Regions from separate parts of the Paraburkholderia sp. IW21 genome, predicted to be linked through region 1. Evidence: riboswitches for the same ligand, from Rfam matches in the RefSeq annotation. Region 1 holds a riboswitch; the other holds the start of a gene.
What was found. A riboswitch is a leader RNA that binds a small molecule or an ion and turns the genes downstream of it on or off. The one in region 1 is predicted to bind glycine.

Region 1 (9,304 bases):
CCAGTCGATCATCGACAGCGGATCGCGCAGCGCCAACTCAGGGTTACCCGATAACGCGCGATACAACTGCGGCGCGCGGCGCTTCACCTGGAACGGGCCAGGCAAATTTCCGTCCGCATCCGGATTGTTGATGCCGCAACCGCGCGACACGCACGACTGCATCACGTCCCAGATCTTTAGCAAACCCGCGCGCGTCTCCTCTTCCGTATGCCAGACACGCTCGTTTTCCCACATTAGTTGCGCGATGCTTTTGCCGGTCGATTCACACAGCGCGAGCAGCTCGTTGCCGCTGCGGAACGAATGCGGCAATTGATCGACGGCGCTCAGTACCTTGGTGTTCGCCGCGCCGGCCGTCACCACAAAGCCGCCGCCAACCGACAGATAGGTCGACTCGCGCAGCGTCCCGCCTTGCGCATCGAAAGCGCGCAGCTTCAAACCATTCGGATGTTCAGCCAGCGCCTGGCGATAAAACGAAATGTGCTCTTTCTGGACGAACGGCACGTCGTGCGTGCCGAGCAAGGCGAGCTTGCGCGACACTTTCACCGCTTCCAGACGCTGCGCGATCGTATCGGGATCGACCGTGTCAGGCGCGTCGCCCATCAAGCCGAGCATCACGCCGCGATCGGTGCCGTGACCCTTACCGGTCGCACCGAGCGAGCCATACAGCTCCACCTTCACCGATGCCGTCGCATCAAGCAGCCCGTCGCGTTCGAGCCCGTGCGCGAACATCAGCGCCGCGCGCATCGGCCCGACCGTATGCGAACTGGACGGACCAATGCCGATTTTGAAGAGGTCGAACACGCTGACTGCCATTTACTGCTCCCTGCTGATAAAAGTTAGTTTAGCGCGCCGGCAGCGGCAAACACACGGCGAGCCACGCGGGCGGCGTCGGTGCAAGCTGCAGCGCGATCGGCGTATAGCGTCCGTCGAGACGCGCCGCCAGGTGAAACAGTTCCGTCGCGTTCTTCGGATCCCATTGGCCCGAATAGCCGGACAAACCGGCCTCGCGACGTTTGGCATCGAACGGGACGTTCGAATGCACGAATTCTTCATGCGTCTTGCTGCCGGCCGCATAGGGCGCCAGCCAGTTGAGCGCGGCCTCCAGCGACGCGCCGTTCGCGCCCTTTTCCGGCAGCCAGTTGCGATTGTGGCGGCGCGCGGCGACCGCGGCGGTCACGAGCGGCTGCAGATCGTAGGTGACGTAATGCAGCGCATCTCGCTCACCGAAGTCGAACGTCGAGCCGTCCGGCGCGATATTGTCGGCAATATGCTCGTCGAACAGACGTTGCGCCGCGTTGACCATTTTGCGGTTGTCGAGCGTGAATGCGGCCATCGAGATCAACTTGATCCGGTGGCTCTGCCAGTTGTTCTTAAACGTGCCCTTGAGGGGGCGCGGCTGTGCGTCGATCTGTGCGATGTAACCGTTCGCGAGCTTCGTCAGAAACGCCATTGATGCGTTGCGCGTCTTCACGGGCAACGCGCTCGCGGTCATGTCGTAGGCGAGAATCAGGCCTTCGAAACGCGTTTCGTCGATCGGATTGAAGCTGGGCTGATAGGTCGTGACCCACGCATACAGAAAGCGGTCGACCAACTTCAGATAACGCTCGTCGCTGGTCGCACGCCATGCGAGCGCGGCATTGCGCAGCAGATCGAGATCTTTCTCAGCCTCCACACTTTGATCGTAGATGCCCTCGTGCGGCAGCGTACCTTCGGTATGCAGTTTCGCCAGCGCATGCGGCTGGTCGTTCAGATGCGCCAGCACGTTGCTGACCAGCGCCTTGACGCCGGGATCGGCGTTCGTGCGTTCGCTGGTTTGCAGCGCGGGCGCCGCGCAAAAATTCATCGCGGCTTGCGCCTGCCTCAGCGGCAGCAGCACGGCTGCGCCGGCCAGCAATAGCGTGCACGCCTGCTGCCACGTCTGGGCCTGCCGTGCTTCGGTCCGGCTTTGCATCAATCGCACCTTTCGCGCCATGCGAAACTCCTCGTTAGGCTGATTCGGTGTGTGATGTTAGCCGGTTGCGGACACAAGCGACAGAACCGCGGACAGAACCGCGCAACGCCTGCTTACAACGGTCAGGCGACGCGCGGTCGCGGCCGCGCTTACTCGTAGTCGGCGATCGGCACGCAGGAGCAGAACAGATTGCGGTCGCCGTACACGTTGTCCGCACGGCCAACCGGCGGCCAGTACTTCTTCGCGATCAGGGTGGGCAGCGGATACGCGGCGGTTTCGCGCGCATACGCATGCTTCCAGTCGTTCGCGATGACCACCGCTGCCGTGTGCGGCGCGTGCTTCAGCGGATTGTCCTCGCGGTCCGAGCGGCCTTCTTCGACGGCGCGGATTTCCTCGCGGATCGCGATCATTGCTTCGATGAAGCGGTCGAGTTCTTCCTTCGATTCCGATTCGGTCGGCTCGACCATCAGCGTGCCCGGCACCGGGAAGCTCATGGTCGGCGCGTGGAAGCCGTAGTCGGCGAGGCGCTTGGCGACGTCGTCGACGGTGATGCCGCTGGTGTCCTTGATCGGACGCAGATCGAGAATGCACTCGTGCGCCACCAGTCCACCCGGGCCCGAATACAGCACCGGATAATGCGGCGCCAGCTTCTTCGCGACGTAGTTCGCGTTGAGGATCGCGGTTTCGGTAGCGGCCGTGAGGTTCTTCGCGCCCATCATCGCGATGTACATCCACGAGATCGGCAGGATCGAAGCGGAGCCGTACGGTGCGCCCGACACTGCGCCGATACCATTCGGCGCGCGCTCATAGCCCGACGAGGTCTGATTCGGCAGAAACTGCGCGAGATGCGCGCCGACCGCGACCGGGCCGACGCCCGGTCCGCCGCCGCCGTGCGGAATGCAGAACGTCTTGTGCAGGTTCAGGTGCGAGACGTCGCCGCCGAACTGACCCGGCGCGCACAGGCCGACCATTGCGTTCATGTTTGCGCCGTCCACATAGACCTGGCCGCCGTGCGCATGCACGATCTCGCAGATCTCGCGCACGTTCGCCTCGAACACGCCGTGCGTCGACGGATACGTGATCATGATCGCCGCGAGCTTGTCGGCGTGCTGATCGGCTTTCTTCTTCAGGTCTTCGGTATCGACGTTGCCTTGCGCGTCGCATGCCACCACGACGACCTGCATGCCGGCCATTTGCGCCGACGCCGGGTTCGTGCCGTGCGCCGATGCGGGAATCAGGCAGACGTCGCGATGCGCTTCGCCGCGCGACGCGTGGTAGGCGTGGATGATCAGCAGGCCGGCGTATTCGCCCTGCGAGCCGGCGTTCGGTTGCAGCGACACCGCCGCATAACCCGTGGCCGCAACCAGCATCTCTTCGAGCTGATCGATCATTTCGCGGTAGCCGACGGTTTGCTCCGCCGGTGCGAACGGATGGATCTGGCCGAATTCGGGCCACGTGACCGGCAGCATTTCCGACGTTGCGTTCAGCTTCATCGTGCACGAGCCGAGCGGGATCATCGAGCGGTCGAGTGCGAGGTCCTTGTCCGACAGGCTGCGCAGATAGCGCAGCATTTCCGTTTCGGAATGGTGGCGGTTGAAGACGTGGTGCGTGAGATATGCGCTGGTGCGTTCCAGTGCGGGCGGCACTGATGCGGTGTTCGAAGCGGCGATGGCCGAATCGAGCGCATCGACCTGCGGCACGTCCTTCGCACCTGCGGCTTCTGCGAACACGGCGAGCAGATCGGCCAGATCGCGACGCGAGGTGGTTTCATCGATCGACAGACCGACTTGCGTGTCGCTTACACGGCGCAGGTTGATGCGCTTCGCTTTCGCGGCGTCGTGCAGCGCTTGCGTGCGTACACCGCTTTCGAACGTCAGCGTATCGAAGAACGTTTCGTTGACGAGTGTGTAGCCGAGTTGCTTCGCGCCTTCCGCCAGCAACGCAGCGATACGGTTCACGCGCAGCGCGATCGTCTTCAGCCCGTGCGGGCCGTGATATACCGCGTACATGCTGGCCATGATCGCGAGCAGCGCTTGCGCGGTACACACGTTCGAGGTCGCCTTCTCGCGGCGGATATGTTGTTCCCGCGTTTGCAGCGCGAGGCGCAGCGCGGGATTGCCTTGCGCATCGACGGTCACGCCGACCAGACGGCCCGGCATCTGGCGCTTGAATTCGTCGCGCACGGCGAGGTAAGCCGCATGCGGACCGCCGAAGCCAACCGGCACGCCGAAACGCTGCGTGTTTCCGACGGCCACGTCCGCGCCCCATTCGCCCGGCGGCGTGAGGACGGTCAGCGCGAGCAGGTCGGCGGCGACCACCACATGGCCGCCCGCGGCGTGGATGGCGTCGGCCAGCGCGCGGTAGTCGCGCACATCGCCGTTCACGCCCGGGTATTGCAGCAGCACGCCGAACGCATTCGCGTTCGGGGCTTCCGCCGCCGGGCCCACTTTCACTTCGATGCCGACCGGCATGGCGCGCGTCTTCACCACTTCGATGGTTTGCGGCAGCACGTCGTCGGCCACAAAGAACACGTTCGACTTCGGCTTGCCGATGCGTTGCAGCAGCGTCATCGCTTCCGCAGCGGCCGTGGCTTCGTCGAGCAGCGACGCGTTCGAGATCGCCAGACCCGTCAGGTCGACGATCATCTGCTGGAAGTTCAGCAGGGCTTCCAGACGGCCTTGCGAGATTTCCGGCTGATACGGCGTGTACGCGGTGTACCACGCCGGATTTTCCAGCACGTTACGCAGGATCACCGTGGGGGTGTGCGCGTTGTAATAGCCTTGCCCGATGTACGAGCGGAACACCTGGTTCTTGTCCGCCAGCTCACGCAGCGCGGCGAGCGCTTCGGCTTCGCTTTTCGGTTGCTTGAAGGGCCCGAGCGGCAGCGGCTCGGTGCGGCGGATCGTCTTCGGAATGACGGCGTCGATCAGCGCGGCGCGCGAGGCAAAGCCAAGGGCTTCGAGCATCGCATGCTGGTCGGCCGAATCCGGGCCGATGTGCCGTTCGGCGAAGGCGTCATGCACTTCGAGCGCGGCGAGCGAGAGAGGAGTGCGGTTCATCAGACGATCCGGGTGTTCGAGCTTCATGAGGTGTTCCTGCCGGTGCGGGCGTCGTTTCGACAATTGAAGCGGACGCGCCGCACCTGTCGGGTTTAAACGTAATGGTGAAACTTGCGATGAATCAGGCGCCGATCGACTTCGTATACGCGTCGGCGTCCATCAGGCGGTCCAGCGATGCGTCCGCGGCCGGCTTGATCTTGAAGAGCCAGCTGTCGTACGGCGCGGTGTTGACGCCATCCGGTGTGTCGGCGACGGCCGGGTTCGCTTCGATGATTTCGCCCGAAACCGGCGCGTAGATATCGGAGGCGGCTTTTACCGACTCGATCACGGCGACGGTGTCGCCTGCCGTGACGGTCTTGCCCAGTTCCTGGACTTCGAAGAAGACGATATCGCCGAGCGCTTCCTGCGCGTGGTCGGTGATGCCGACCGTCAGCGTGCCGTCCGCTTCAGTGCGGACCCATTCGTGCGATTCGGTATATTTCAGATCGGCCGGGATGCTCATCGGATGCTCCTATGCGGTGTGATTCGGTAATGATTTAAAAGTGGTGACGCACGCGCCGGCTGCTTAAACCGCGAGCACTTTGCCGTTGCGCACGAACGGCAGTTTTACCACGCTTGCGGGGACGTTTTTGTCACGAATCTGGACGTGAACGGTATCGCCCGGCTGCACGCCTTTCGGCACCCGCGCGAAGGCGATCGATTCCTGCATCGTCGGGGAAAAAGTGCCGCTGGTGATTTCGCCTTCGCCCTGCGGCGTGACGACTTTCTGATGAGCACGCAGCACGCCTGCCGCCTTGCCGTTTTCCTTCAACAGGATCAGGCCGACGAAAGCGGCCTGCGAGCCGTCGGCTTCAAGTTTGCCCTTGCCGACGAAGTCGCGCGGCGAGGTCAGGTCGACGGTCCATGCGAGGCCGGCGTCCAAAGGCGAGACGTTGTCGTCCATATCCTGGCCGTACAGATTCATGCCGGCTTCGAGGCGTAGCGTGTCGCGCGCGCCGAGACCCGCGGGGCGCACGCCTTGCGCTTGCAGCGCGTTCCACAGCGCTTCGACGTGATCCGCCGGGACGATGATTTCGAAGCCGTCTTCGCCGGTGTAGCCAGTGCGGGCGACGGTCAATTCACCGAACGGCGTCTCGGCGACGCGCGCCGCGTTGAAGGGTTTCAAAGTTTCAGTGGCGGCACGTGCGGACGGCACGGTTTGCCAGACTTTTTCGCGTGCATTCGGGCCTTGCACGGCGACGATCGCGTAATCGCGGCGCGGCGTGATAGTCAGTCCGAAACTGCCTTCGGCGTTGAGCTGGCCGAACCAGGCGATGTCTTTGTCGGCGGTGCCGGCGTTGACGACCACGCGGAAATGATCTTCGCCGAAGTAATAGACGATCAGATCGTCGATCACGCCGCCGTTCGGATTCAGCAGACAGGAATAGAGCGCGCGGCCGGGCGTTTGCAGCTTGGCGACGTTGTTGGCCAGCGCATATTCGAAGAAAGCGCGCACGCGCTCGCCGGTGAAATCGACGACGCACATGTGCGAGACGTCGAACATGCCGGCGTCGGTGCGCACGGCGCGGTGTTCGTCGATCTGCGAGCCGTAGTTGACGGGCATGTCCCAGCCGCCGAAATCGACCATGCGGGCGTTATGTGCACGATGGGTGGCGTTGAGCGGGGTGTGTTTGAGTTCGGTCATGGGGCCTCGGGCATCTCGAGAAACAAAAAAGGCCATGCGGCGCCAAGCCTCGCGGCTGATGCCTGCGAGCGGTGCGTTGCATGACCCCTCTGTCCTCGATACCTGAGAGATTGCGCCGCCGTGAGGACGTTGCTTCGTCACGGTGAGACGCGCGCCCCTTCGGTGGGCAGCCTGCCAAATCTGCTCGATGTAGACGACGCAGACGGCTACTGCCGCTCTCCAGAGTGCGAAAAACCTGGGCCTGATGTTGCCTTGACGCGGGTTTTTCGACGCGGTCGGTCCTTTTGCCTGAGAGTTTGCGGGTGTGCCCCTTCGGCGGCGCGGCCTGCGGTTTTCTGCGGCCAGCACGCTCTCCCGACGCGTGCGGCGAATGTACGCGAGGGCCGGGGGCTTGTCAAATAAAGGCCCGCAAGGGGCGTGGCCGTTGGTGCGGCGGCTTCGCGCAGGTCAAAAAAAACGCGGGACGTGATGCCCGCGCTCGGTCTGCTTCAGGTGCCTTTACGTCGCGATTATTCGCCGATGGCGTGAGCGGCGTTGTCCAGTTCCTGGTTCAGCACGCGCTGTTCGTCGCCGGACAGGCCGCCGCCGTGTTGCGCGGCCATGTCGTGGGCTTCCTGACGGATCACGTCGAGCCGATGATGCAGGGCGCCGCCTTGCGGGGGCGGATAGTAGCCCTGGCTGACGCGGGCGTCGATGCGGCGGCGCAGGTTGTCGATACGGCCGTCGACCTGATGGAGCCGCTGATCCGCGATTTGCTGCGGGTTAGGGCGCGGCGCCGGCGCGGGTTGGGGCGCCACCACGCAGGCGGCCAGTGAGGTGAGCAGAGCGCATGCGACTAGCGCGCGGACGATACGGGGCATGGACTCTCCGGAAGTCATTGTCGTTTTGTGGTGCTGCTGGGGTAGCAACGGATTACTGCGGCTTCGCGCTGACCGGGGAGGCGGCGTTATTTGTAACGTTATGTTCCTTTCGGAGTTGTCAGGAATTTGCTTGAAAGCTCAGCGAATGCGTTCGAACGGCAAGCGAACGCCTTCCTCCGAGCTTCGGGCCGCAAGCTCGATAACCGTCATCACGTCGACCGCATCCTGAGCGCTGACCGGAAATTTCACGCCGTTTTGAATGGCATCGGCCAAGGCAATATAAAAGCCAACATATTCCCCATGACGGGTAGGCAGTTCCCGCTCGACGTCCTGGTCGCCTTCCTGAACGCGCAGCACCCCCGCCGCGTTGCCGGCGCCAAAGCCTTCATCGCCAGGCCGCAGTCCAGCCTTCAACTGATCTTCCTGCGTATCGAGCCCATATTTCACATAGCTCCCGCGCGTGCCGTGAATCGCGAACCTCGGCGCGACCAGCGCAGTCAACGCGCTCGCGTGCAACACCACCTCGAACTCTCCGTACCCCAATTGAATATGCACGTAGTCCGGCGCGCTGGCCTGATCGCGATGCGTTCGCACCGTCGCGGAAACTGTCGCCGGGGCGCCGAACAATGCCAGCGCCTGGTCGATCAAATGCGGGCCAAGATCAAACAGCAAGCCGCCGCCGCGCGAAGCCTCCTCGCGCCACCGCTGCCGAACCTCGGGCCGGAAACGGTCGAAATGCGATTCGTATTGCGTGATGCGCCCCAACTCTCCGCTGGCGAGCAGATCCCGCACGGTGAGGAAATCACCGTCCCAGCGGCGGTTGTGGAAAGGCACGAACAGCTTGCTGCGGGCCAGTGCGATGTTGGCAAGCGTGTGAGCATCGGCGGCAGTCAGCGTGACCGGTTTGTCGACCACCACATGCTTGCCCGCTTCCAGCGTGCGGCGCGCCAGGTCGAAGTGCGTGTCATTGGGCGTCGCGATCACGACGCACTCGACTTCTTCGAGCGCGAGCAACGCGTCGAGATCGGCCACTACCTTCGCGTGCGGGTAATCGGCCAGCGCGCGCTCGGGCTGACCGGTCGCGATGGCCGCGACGCCCGCCCGCCCGCAATGCTCGATCACCGGCGCATGAAAGGTCGCGCCAGCAAAACCGTAACCCATCAATCCAATCTTCAGCGATGCGGACATGCGTGTCTTCCTGCAAAAACGGCGCGCCGCTTTGCCACCGCGGCGATGGCGCGCAACAGCGTAATTGTGGCATGTCCCGAAGGCGGACTGTCGGCCTCGTCGTGGGCGTCGGTCGCAGTCATCCGTCGCGGTCATCCGTTGCAGTCATCCGTGTTAACATCGCTCCTCTCGCGCGGGAACGCAGCGGGCCGGAACACCCTCGCAGCACGTGGGGCGCCTGTTTCAGCCGCTGGCACCGCGCAGCATGCCCCCGGGCCTTCGGTCTCGCGACTCCGCACCCAAGCGCCCTCAACCGCATTACCCATCCACAGACGATGTCCGCAGGCCTGAACCCCGCTCAAAATGAAGCGGTCCGTTATCTTGACGGCCCGTGTCTCGTGCTCGCCGGCGCAGGCAGCGGCAAGACGCGCGTGATCACGCAGAAAATCGCGCACCTGATCGAAGCCAAAGGCTTCGAGCCGCGCCACATTGCTGCCGTCACGTTCACGAACAAGGCCGCGGCGGAAATGCGCGAGCGCGTCGGCAAGCTGCTCGAAGGCAAGACGCTCACCACGCCCGGCAA
Region 2 (9,304 bases), on a different contig from region 1:
AGAACGGCGACGCCGGCGCTCAACAGCACAAGTGAAAGAACAAGAATCAGGGGCGCTTTGAGGCGGCTGGGTGTCGACATGGTGGCCGTTCAGTTAGGGGCGGGAAGTACCGGATGCGCCAGATGCGGTCCGCCGGTGCGCATTTAGCATGAAGAGCTTAATCGCATTCACTTAATGTGCGCTTAAAGTCTAGCGCAAGACCGGCAGCCTCTGCCGCGCCGACTGTCCAACAACGTACAGACACGCCGCCCAATTGAGCGCATGATCCTTGCTTGGCGCCTCGTGTAAGGTGGATTCAGTCAACCTCCGCGATCGGCGCAGTCGATTGCCCACCCTCACGTCACCGGCGATCAATCGCGGCGCGGCCGGCGGGCCAAAGGAAAAATCATGACATCCGCAATCTGGGGCATCGTGGCCGGTATGGCACTGCTGTTTGGCGCTTCGATGTATCTGCGTCAAATCCGTCTTCTACGCCGCCCGGATCGCCGCTGGACAGGCAACGGCAAAAAACGTTGATTTCACTACACCTACTTGATAAAGGAGGCTCCATGTCACCCCCACCTTCTCAGCGTCGCGCCCCGTCACCGCTGCGTCAAGCCGACTCTCCCAGCGCCGTGCGCGACCGGCGGTCGGAACTCAGTCGCGCCGATGAAGCGCGCGCCGAGCAACGCGAACTAGACGACACGCGCAACGATCCCAATGCCAGCAAATGGCGCTACCGGCCGCCGCAACGGACCGATAAAGAGCCGGAGTAAAGGGCTCGCGAACACTAGCGAACGAACAGTCGAACGGTTGAAAGTCGACGTTCGGGCCGGCAATCGAATCGGCCGCCACCTACGTATTCATGCAAACGACGCACGAGCGTCGCAAGATCAGGGTTTGGACGATCGCGTCGAACCATGACGTCCACTTCCTGTCACACCCCTGACGATCGCCGGCCCGGTTCCGGAAAGCCGTGTGCAACGGACCTTTGCCGCTACGCCTTCGTCATGTCACCCGCATGTCGAGACGGCTGGCCCCGCTGTTTTTTCTGCGCCGGCCGCGTCACGAACAATCGCTGCAGCACCCGCTAACCTGCCTGACAGTCCTTTTTGAGGAGTGACGCCATGGCCGAAGCAACCTCCCGTCCAACCCCGCCCAAAACATTAGAGCCCGACACGTTGCGCAAGATGGATCGCTATTGGCGCGCCTGCAACTACCTCTCGGCCGGCATGATCTACCTGCGCGACAATCCGCTGTTGCGCGAACCGCTCAAACCCGAACACATCAAGAACCGCCTGCTGGGCCATTGGGGCTCGGACCCAGGGCAAAGCTTCCTGCTGGTGCATCTGAACCGGCTGATCAAGAAGCTCGATCTGAACGTGATCTATATCGCCGGTCCGGGCCACGGCGCGCCCGCCACGTTGGCCCATTGCTACCTCGAGGGCCACTACTCGGAAATCTATCCCGACCGCAGCGAGGACGAAGCCGGCATGCGGCGCTTCTTCCGGCAGTTCTCGTTTCCCGGCGGCATCGGCTCGCATTGCACGCCGGAAACACCGGGTTCGATTCACGAGGGCGGCGAGCTTGGCTATAGCCTCTCGCACGGCTATGGCGCTGCATTCGACAACCCCGATCTGATCGTCACGGTGATGATCGGCGACGGCGAGGCGGAAACCGGTCCGCTCGCCACCTCATGGCACTCGAACAAATTTCTCAACCCGATTCGCGACGGCGCGGTGTTGCCGGTTCTGCATTTGAACGGCTACAAAATCGCCAATCCGACCATCCTTGCGCGGATTCCCCGTGAGGAACTCGAAGCCTTGCTGACGGGCTACGGCCACAAGCCGTATTTCGTCGAAGGCGACGATCCGGACACCATGCATCAACACATGGCCGCAACGCTCGAACAATGCGTCGGCGAAATCCGCGCGATCCAGCAGCACGCGCGCGCGACCAATGACGCGACACGTCCGCGCTGGCCGATGATCGTGCTGCGTTCGCCGAAAGGCTGGACCGGTCCGAAAGAAGTTGACGGCCACAAGGTGGAAGGCTCGTGGCGCGCGCACCAAGTGCCGGTGCTCGATCCGGTCACCAATAGCCAGAGCCTGAAGCTGATCGAAGGCTGGCTGCGCAGTTATGAACCCGAGTCGCTATTCGACAAGGCAGGGCGTCTGGTCGAAGAACTGCGCGAACTCGCACCCGAGGGCGCGCGCCGCATCAGCGCCAATCCGCATGCGAATGGCGGCATCCTATGCAAAACGCTCGACCTGCCGGCATTTCGCGACTACGCGGTGGCGGTGAAAAAGGCCGCCGGCTCGTACACGTCGCCCACCGAGGTGTTGGGCAAGTTCTTGCGCGACGTGATGCGCAACAACATGACGAACTTCCGTGTATTCGGCCCTGACGAAACCGCCAGCAACAAACTGACGGCGATCTACGAGGCTTCGGAGAAAACCTGGCTGGCCCAAACTGAGCCAGGCGACGCGGACGGCGGCGCGCTCGCGGTCGATGGCCGCGTGATGGAGATGCTCAGCGAGCACACGCTAGAAGGCTGGTTCGAAGGTTACGTGCTGACAGGACGCCACGGGCTTTTCGCTACCTACGAAGCGTTCGTCCACGTGATCGATTCGATGTTCAACCAGCACGCCAAGTGGCTGGAGAAGGCAAAGCGTGATCTCGGCTGGCGGCAGCCGGTGCCGTCGATCAATCTGCTCATCACGTCGCTGGTGTGGCGCCAGGATCACAACGGCTTCACACACCAGGACCCGGGCTTTCTCGACGTGGTGACAAACAAGAGCCCGGACGTGGTGCGTATTTATCTGCCGCCTGACGCCAACTGTCTGCTGAGCGTCGCCGATCATTGTTTGCGCTCCCGCGATTATGTCAACGTGATCGTCGCCGACAAGCAGCCGCATCTGCAATATCTCGACATGGAGTCGGCCGTCACGCATTGCACCAAAGGCATCGGCATCTGGGATTGGGCGTCGACCGACCAGGGCGTCGAGCCGGACGTGGTGATGGCTTGCGCGGGGGATATCGCGACCATGGAAGCGCTCGCCGCCGTGCAGATTCTGAAGGCGCGCTTTCCCGATCTGAAGATCCGCTTCGTCAACGTGGTCGATCTGTTCCGCCTGATGCCCGAGCAGGCGCATCCGCACGGCCTGTCCAGTCGCGACTTCGATTCGCTGTTCACCACCAGCAAGCCGGTGATTTTCAACTTCCATTCGTATGCATCGCTGGTGCACAAGCTCACCTATAACCGCACCAATCACGCCAATCTGCACGTGCATGGTTATCACGAGAAGGGCAACATCAACACGCCGCTCGAACTGGCGATCATCAACCAGGTCGACCGCTTCTCGCTGGCGATCGACGTGATCGATCGCGTGCCGGCTTTGCGCGGCGTCGGCGATCACGCGAAAGAGTGGCTGCGGGGGCAGGTCATCGAGCATCTTGCGTATGCGCATGCCGAGGGCATCGACAAGGAAGAGATCCGCAACTGGACGTGGAAAGACTGAGCGAGGCCTGATATGGAGACACAAAAGCAGACCCGCGACCAGACTGACAAACCGACGATCCTCGTGTTGAACAGCGGTTCGTCATCGCTGAAATTCGGGCTGTTCACGCACTCGGACGATGACGAATCGTTGCTGCTGGAAGGAAGCGCCGAAGGCATCGGGCGAGGCGACGGCAGCTTGCGGATCATGTCGTCCGACGGCCGCGTGCTGGTGAAGCAGGAGCAGGTACTTGAGTCGCAAACCGATGCGTTGCAGGCGCTCTCGCGCGTGCTGGCGGAACAGAAGCACAAGCGGCCTACGGCGGTGGGGCATCGCGTGGTGCATGGCGGCCCGCATCTGCGCACGCACCAGCGATTGACACCTGAAGTCCGGCAACGCCTGCAGGACGCCGTGCACTTCGCGCCCCTGCATATCCCCCCGGCGCTGGCCTTGATCGACGAGGCAGCGAAGATTTTTGCCGACGCACAGCATTTCGCCTGCTTCGATACGGCGTTTCATGCGACGCTGCCGCCACGCGCGGCACAGCTTGCGTTGCCGCGCCGCTATGTGGATGCCGGTGTGATTCGCTACGGCTTTCACGGGCTGTCGTATGAATCGCTGGTGGTGCGGCTCGGCGCCGATTTGCCGCCGCGTGCGGTGTTCGCGCATCTGGGCAACGGTTCCAGCTTATGCGCGTTGCAGTACGGCAGATCCGTCGATACGTCGATGGGTTTGACACCGACGGGCGGCGTGCCGATGGGCACCCGCAGCGGCGACCTCGATCCGGGTGTGCTCCTCTATCTGATGCGCGTGGAGAAGCTCGATGCCGACGCGCTGGAGATACTCCTGAATCGCCAGAGCGGCCTCGCTGGTTTCGCCGATGGCGAGAGCGATATGCAGGCGCTGGAACGGCGCGCTGCGACGGGCGATGCGAATGCGTCGCTGGCGCTCGATGCGTTTGCCACTGCTGTGCGCAAGACGATTGGCGCTTACGCGGCTTTGCTGGGCGGGATTGATTTGCTGGTGTTCACGGGCGGCATCGGCGAACACAGTAAGGAGATTCGCCAGCGAGTGTGCGAGGGACTTTCGTTTTTGGGGCTATCGGAAGCGGATTCGGCGGGGAAGGTAAGGGCGCTTCATACCGAGGAGGAGAAGCAGATTGCGAGGCATTGTCGAGCGATGCTGGCTCAGGCCGGCTCCGGTTGAGCTTATTCTGCCTTGATCGTGGTGTGGTCGGCGACGCCTGTTACGCCGAACAGGCGCGCGACGTCTTCAAGTACCGCGCTTCTTTGCCGCTCACGTTGAAGCTCGCCGAGCAGCGTGATCCGGCCACGGGAGACTTTGATTTTTATCGCCTCGTTGGGGACAGCGGCGTCCCACGCCAGCCGCGTTCTGGCTTCCGTGGCGATTTGGGCATCACTCAGGCGTGTGCTTGCTGAACTGCGCGCGGTGGAGTGGAATTTAGGCATGCGGGCTCGCCGGTAAAGCGGGTATGGGATAACACTAGCAGATGTAGCGGGCTTTGCCCTCGGCGTTGAAGGGTATCTGTGTGCCGGCGCCGCTGGCACACAGACATCAAGCGACACGAAAAGCGCGGCGTAGGCTAATTCAATTTATTGGATTGCACCTGCCACGGCTTGCGCAGTAGCCGCCGACAATGTCCACCCCAAATGGCCATGCCCAGTGTTATAAAAAACGCCGCGCCGTTTCCCACGCCCCACCTTCGGCAACATACTCGGCAGCATCGGCCGCAATCCCGCCCATGGAATCACCCGCGAGGTCGAGACCTCAGGAAAATAGCGCCGCGTCCAATCCACCAGTGGCGCAATCCGATCCGACCGGATATCCCGATTGAACCCATTGATCTCCGCCGTGCCCGCCACGCGAAACCGATCCACGCCGAGCCGGCTCGTCACGATCTTCGCGCTGTCATCGAGCAAGCTCACCCAGGGCGCGCGCTGCTGACTGACTTCATCGTCGAGACACACCGTGATCGAATAGCCCTTGACCGGGTACACATTCACGTGATCGCCGAGCATCGCCGCGAAATCCCGGCTCTTTACGCCGGCACACACCACGATCCGCTCGAAAGCAAAACGCTGCGACTCACCTTCGAGATTGACCATCAGCGAAAATTGCCCATCGGCCGGCTGCTCGATCGACGTAATCTCCGCATCGTAATGAAACTGCACTCCGTGCCGCACGCACGCCTGAGCGAGCCCACGCGTAAACTTGTGAATATCACCCGTGGAATCGGACGGCGTAAAGAAGCCGCCGAAAAAATCGCCGTGCAGCGTGGGCTCGATCCCGTGCAACTCGCTCGCTGTCACCGCATTGCGATCAAGTCCTCCCTCACGCAACAATTCGTTTACCTTGCTCGCCGCATCGAATTCCTTGCGTGTCTTATAGATGTGCAAAATGCCGCGCCGCTCCAGATCGAAGTCGATCCCTTCGCTCTCCGCAATCGAAAACAGATGTTCGCGGGCCGCAATCGCAAGCCGCACCGTTTCGACGGTATTCGCGCGGTAGCGCGGGATTTGCCGTAAAAATTCGCCCATCCACGAATACTTGTGCCACGTGGGGGTGGGATTGAGCAGGAGCGGGGCGTCGCGCGTGAGCATCCAGCGCAAGCCCTTCAGCACGGTGGCCGCGCTGTTCCAGACTTCGGCATTGCTGGCGGACAGCTGGCCGCCGTTGGCGAACGAGGTCTCCATGCCCGCGTAGCGATGACGTTCGAACACGGTGACGTGGTGGCCGCGCTGCGCCAGGGCGTGAGCAGTCGTGACGCCGGTAATCCCGGCGCCGATGATGGCGATTCGTGACATGACATGATCCAGAGTAGTTGAGCATCACCGGGGTCGATTTCATATCGAAACCGGCGTCGATGCCCCATCTGTCCATGTACCTGAGAGTTTCTTCCCGCCCGCCGGCGAGCGTGACGCGAGCCGTTTGCAGGGAATCCCCTTCGGTGGGCGCGCACGGCGCCGCTCTCCAGATGTTCCCGCTGCGCGGTCCTTTTGCCTGAGAGTTTCCGGGGCGGTTGCTCCGTCGGCGCCGTCACAATTCTCTGACGATCTCTCCCGCGCTGCATTGCAGAACGGCTCGACGATACCGGGCAAATTATTTGGCCGCAAGTGTTTCTTGCGCGCAGCTTTTTTAAAGCCCGAATCAAGGGCCGAATCCTTTACATCGGCTATATTTGGCGGCATTGCCCGATTTCAATTCACAAAGGAGAATGCCGTGCCCGCTGTCACAACGCTGCTCGCCTTCGCTCTGGTCTCGCTCGGCATGGTGCTTACACCCGGGCCGAACATGATTTATCTGATCTCGCGATCGCTCTGTCAGGGGCGGCGCGCGGGGCTCGTGTCGCTCGGCGGGGTCGCGCTCGGCTTCGTGTTCTACATGTTCTGCGCCGCGTTCGGTATCACCGCGCTACTGTTGACGGTACCGTACGCCTATGACGCATTGCGTTTCGCCGGCGCGCTCTATCTGCTGTATCTGGCATGGCAGGCGGTCAAGCCGGGTGGGCGCTCGCCGTTCCAGGTGCGCGATCTGCCGCACGACAGCCGCCGCAAGCTGTTCACGATGGGCCTCGTCACGAACCTCGCGAATCCGAAGATCGCCGTGATGTATCTGTCGCTGCTGCCGCAATTCATTTCACCTGGGCACGGCAGCGTGCTCTCGCAGTCGATCGCGCTCGGCTGCGTGCAGATCGTTATCAGCGTCACGGTCAATGCGCTGATTGCCATCATGGCGGGTTCGATCGCCGGGTTTCTCACGGGACGGCCGGTGTGGCTGCGGGTGCAACGCTGGCTGATGGGCACGGTGCTCGCCGGCCTTGCGGTGCGGATCGCACTCGATCCGCGTCGTTGAAATCAGCGCGGGCGGTAACCCGGCAGACCCAGTGCCAATTCGCTGTGGGCGAGTTCGACGCCGCGCTTGACCCGCGCGTCGAACTTGTCGTCCTTGCCGCCAAGCCTCGGCAAGTGGTGCCGAAAGAAGTCGGCCCAGCGAAACTCCTCTAGCGCAACCGTGGTTTTTTCATAGCCACCGGCGTCGCGCACGAATGCCGCGAGGCTGCGATTTTCGTCGTCAGTCGTTTGGTGGATGTGTTCGGGCATCGTGTTGAACGGCTGGCGCTCGCCTTTTGCATCGTAGGGATGAGCCCAGCGACGGTTCTCGAGTTCGAGCCAGAACCCGGCCGGATCCATCGAACTGAAGTCGCATAGCAAAACCACCGGCGCGCGATCGATGCCCGCGCGGTGCAACGCCATCGCAACGTGATGATGGTCGGTGGCAAACGGCGCTCCTTTGGGACCGAGCACGATCGGGATCGGTTTCTCGGCGATCGCCATCTGCAACGCATGGCCGGTCAGTGCCGCGTATTCTTTGCGCTTGCGCTCGACCTCGCGTTCACCATGCGTGAATTGAGTGGGGCGCAAGTCTTCGAGTTTGACGTCCTTCACGGTGCCTCCCTGGATTTCGTGGCCTTCGTGGCGCAAGCGCGTTTGGGACGCGCCCACGCTGAAGGCGATGTGCTGGCTAGTCATGCTGGGTGGTGCGCAGCATCGACGTGTCGTAGCCGAGGGCGCGGACCCGGTCGATCAGTGCGGCTTTCACGTCCGAAGCCGGCTTGGCCTCGCGCGTGAGAATCCACAGATAGCGCCCGCCCGGCTCGCCGACGAGCGACCAACTGTAGTCATCCGCGTGATCCAGGACCCAGTAATCGCCGAAGAAGAGCGGCCCGAAGAACGAGACTTTCAGCTTTGCATTGCCCGAGCCGGCGACGATTTTCGCGCGGCCTTTGGCCACGTCAAGTGGGCCGTCCACGCCGCCTTTGTGGCAGCTGTTCGTTACGTCGATAAGGCCATCGTCGCGCGCGGCATAGTCGGCGGTGACGGCTTCGCAATTCCGTTCGAAGCCGTTTTCATAACGCGCGAGTTCGTACCAACGACCGGCATAGCGGCTCAGGTCGACGGGTTTGGCGGGTTCGGGCACGCGGGCGTTGCCGCTTTTGCCGGCAGGGCTGAGCGCGCAGGCGCCGAGCAGACATACCGTACCGACCATGAGCGAGATGGCGCTCACGCGCAGGACTGACTGACGGCGAACAGGCATTGAGACACTCCATGGGGAAGGCGCTTCTTACGGCAGCACGTGCCGTACCACCTCGCACCGCACGCGCCCGGCCATTGCGGAGATTCGTACACCGCGTGGGGCCGACGCGTTTATCATAGTGCCCACAAACTAACACCCGCCGCCCGGCTGTGCAACGGTGAGGCACACCATTCACGAGACCCGGCGGCCCATGCCGCGACATCATCCATGAACTCCACGCCCGACGCTTTTTCCCGCCCCTCCATCCGCGCCTTGACGTTGCTCGAAGGGCGCGTGCTCGGCGTGCTCGTTGAGAAGCAGCACACCGTGCCGGACAGTTATCCGCTTTCGCTGAACGCGCTGACCTTGGGCTGCAACCAGAAAACCGGCCGTGCGCCGGTGATGAATGCGACTGAAGCGGAGGTGCTCACCGCTGTCGATGGGTTGAAGCGGCTTAGTCTGGTGATGGAGGGCAGCAGCAGCCGTGTGCCGCGGTTCGAGCACAACATGAATCGGGTGCTGGGGTTGCCGAGTCAGTCGGCTGCGTTATTGACGACTTTGCTTCTGCGTGGTCCGCAGACTGCGGCTGAGTTGCGGCTGAACAGTGCGCGGCTGCATGGGTTTGCCGATATTTCGTCGGTGGAGGCGTTTCTCGATGAGTTGGCTACTGGCGATCCATCGCGGGTGGCGAAGCTGGCCCGTACGCCGGGTGAGCGTGAGAATCGATGGAT

Region 2: another riboswitch for glycine. It lies ahead of ACAX43_RS18660 (D-amino acid dehydrogenase); the one in region 1 lies ahead of gcvT (glycine cleavage system aminomethyltransferase GcvT).

What each region holds. Positions count from the first base shown of each region.
Region 1 is NZ_JBGGWA010000010.1:151,115-160,418, forward strand. It holds gene ACAX43_RS23145 (L-serine ammonia-lyase) at 1-813, opposite strand, end outside; gene ACAX43_RS23150 (alginate lyase family protein) at 842-1,972, opposite strand; gene gcvP (aminomethyl-transferring glycine dehydrogenase) at 2,101-5,037, opposite strand; gene gcvH (glycine cleavage system protein GcvH) at 5,132-5,512, opposite strand; gene gcvT (glycine cleavage system aminomethyltransferase GcvT) at 5,576-6,694, opposite strand; glycine riboswitch at 6,774-6,927, opposite strand; glycine riboswitch at 6,960-7,061, opposite strand; gene ACAX43_RS23170 (hypothetical protein) at 7,204-7,554, opposite strand; gene ACAX43_RS23175 (oxidoreductase) at 7,693-8,742, opposite strand; gene ACAX43_RS23180 (UvrD-helicase domain-containing protein) at 9,057-9,304, shown strand, end outside.
Region 2 is NZ_JBGGWA010000007.1:224,465-233,768, forward strand. It holds gene ACAX43_RS18630 (hypothetical protein) at 1-80, opposite strand, end outside; gene ACAX43_RS18635 (hypothetical protein) at 388-516, shown strand; gene ACAX43_RS18640 (hypothetical protein) at 549-755, shown strand; gene ACAX43_RS18645 (phosphoketolase) at 1,107-3,500, shown strand; gene ACAX43_RS18650 (acetate/propionate family kinase) at 3,513-4,685, shown strand; gene ACAX43_RS18655 (BON domain-containing protein) at 4,688-4,948, opposite strand; gene ACAX43_RS18660 (D-amino acid dehydrogenase) at 5,093-6,304, opposite strand; glycine riboswitch at 6,479-6,572, opposite strand; gene ACAX43_RS18665 (LysE family translocator) at 6,720-7,352, shown strand; gene ACAX43_RS18670 (ParB-like protein) at 7,355-7,945, opposite strand; gene ACAX43_RS18675 (lipocalin family protein) at 8,022-8,594, opposite strand; gene ACAX43_RS18680 (YceH family protein) at 8,802-9,304, shown strand, end outside.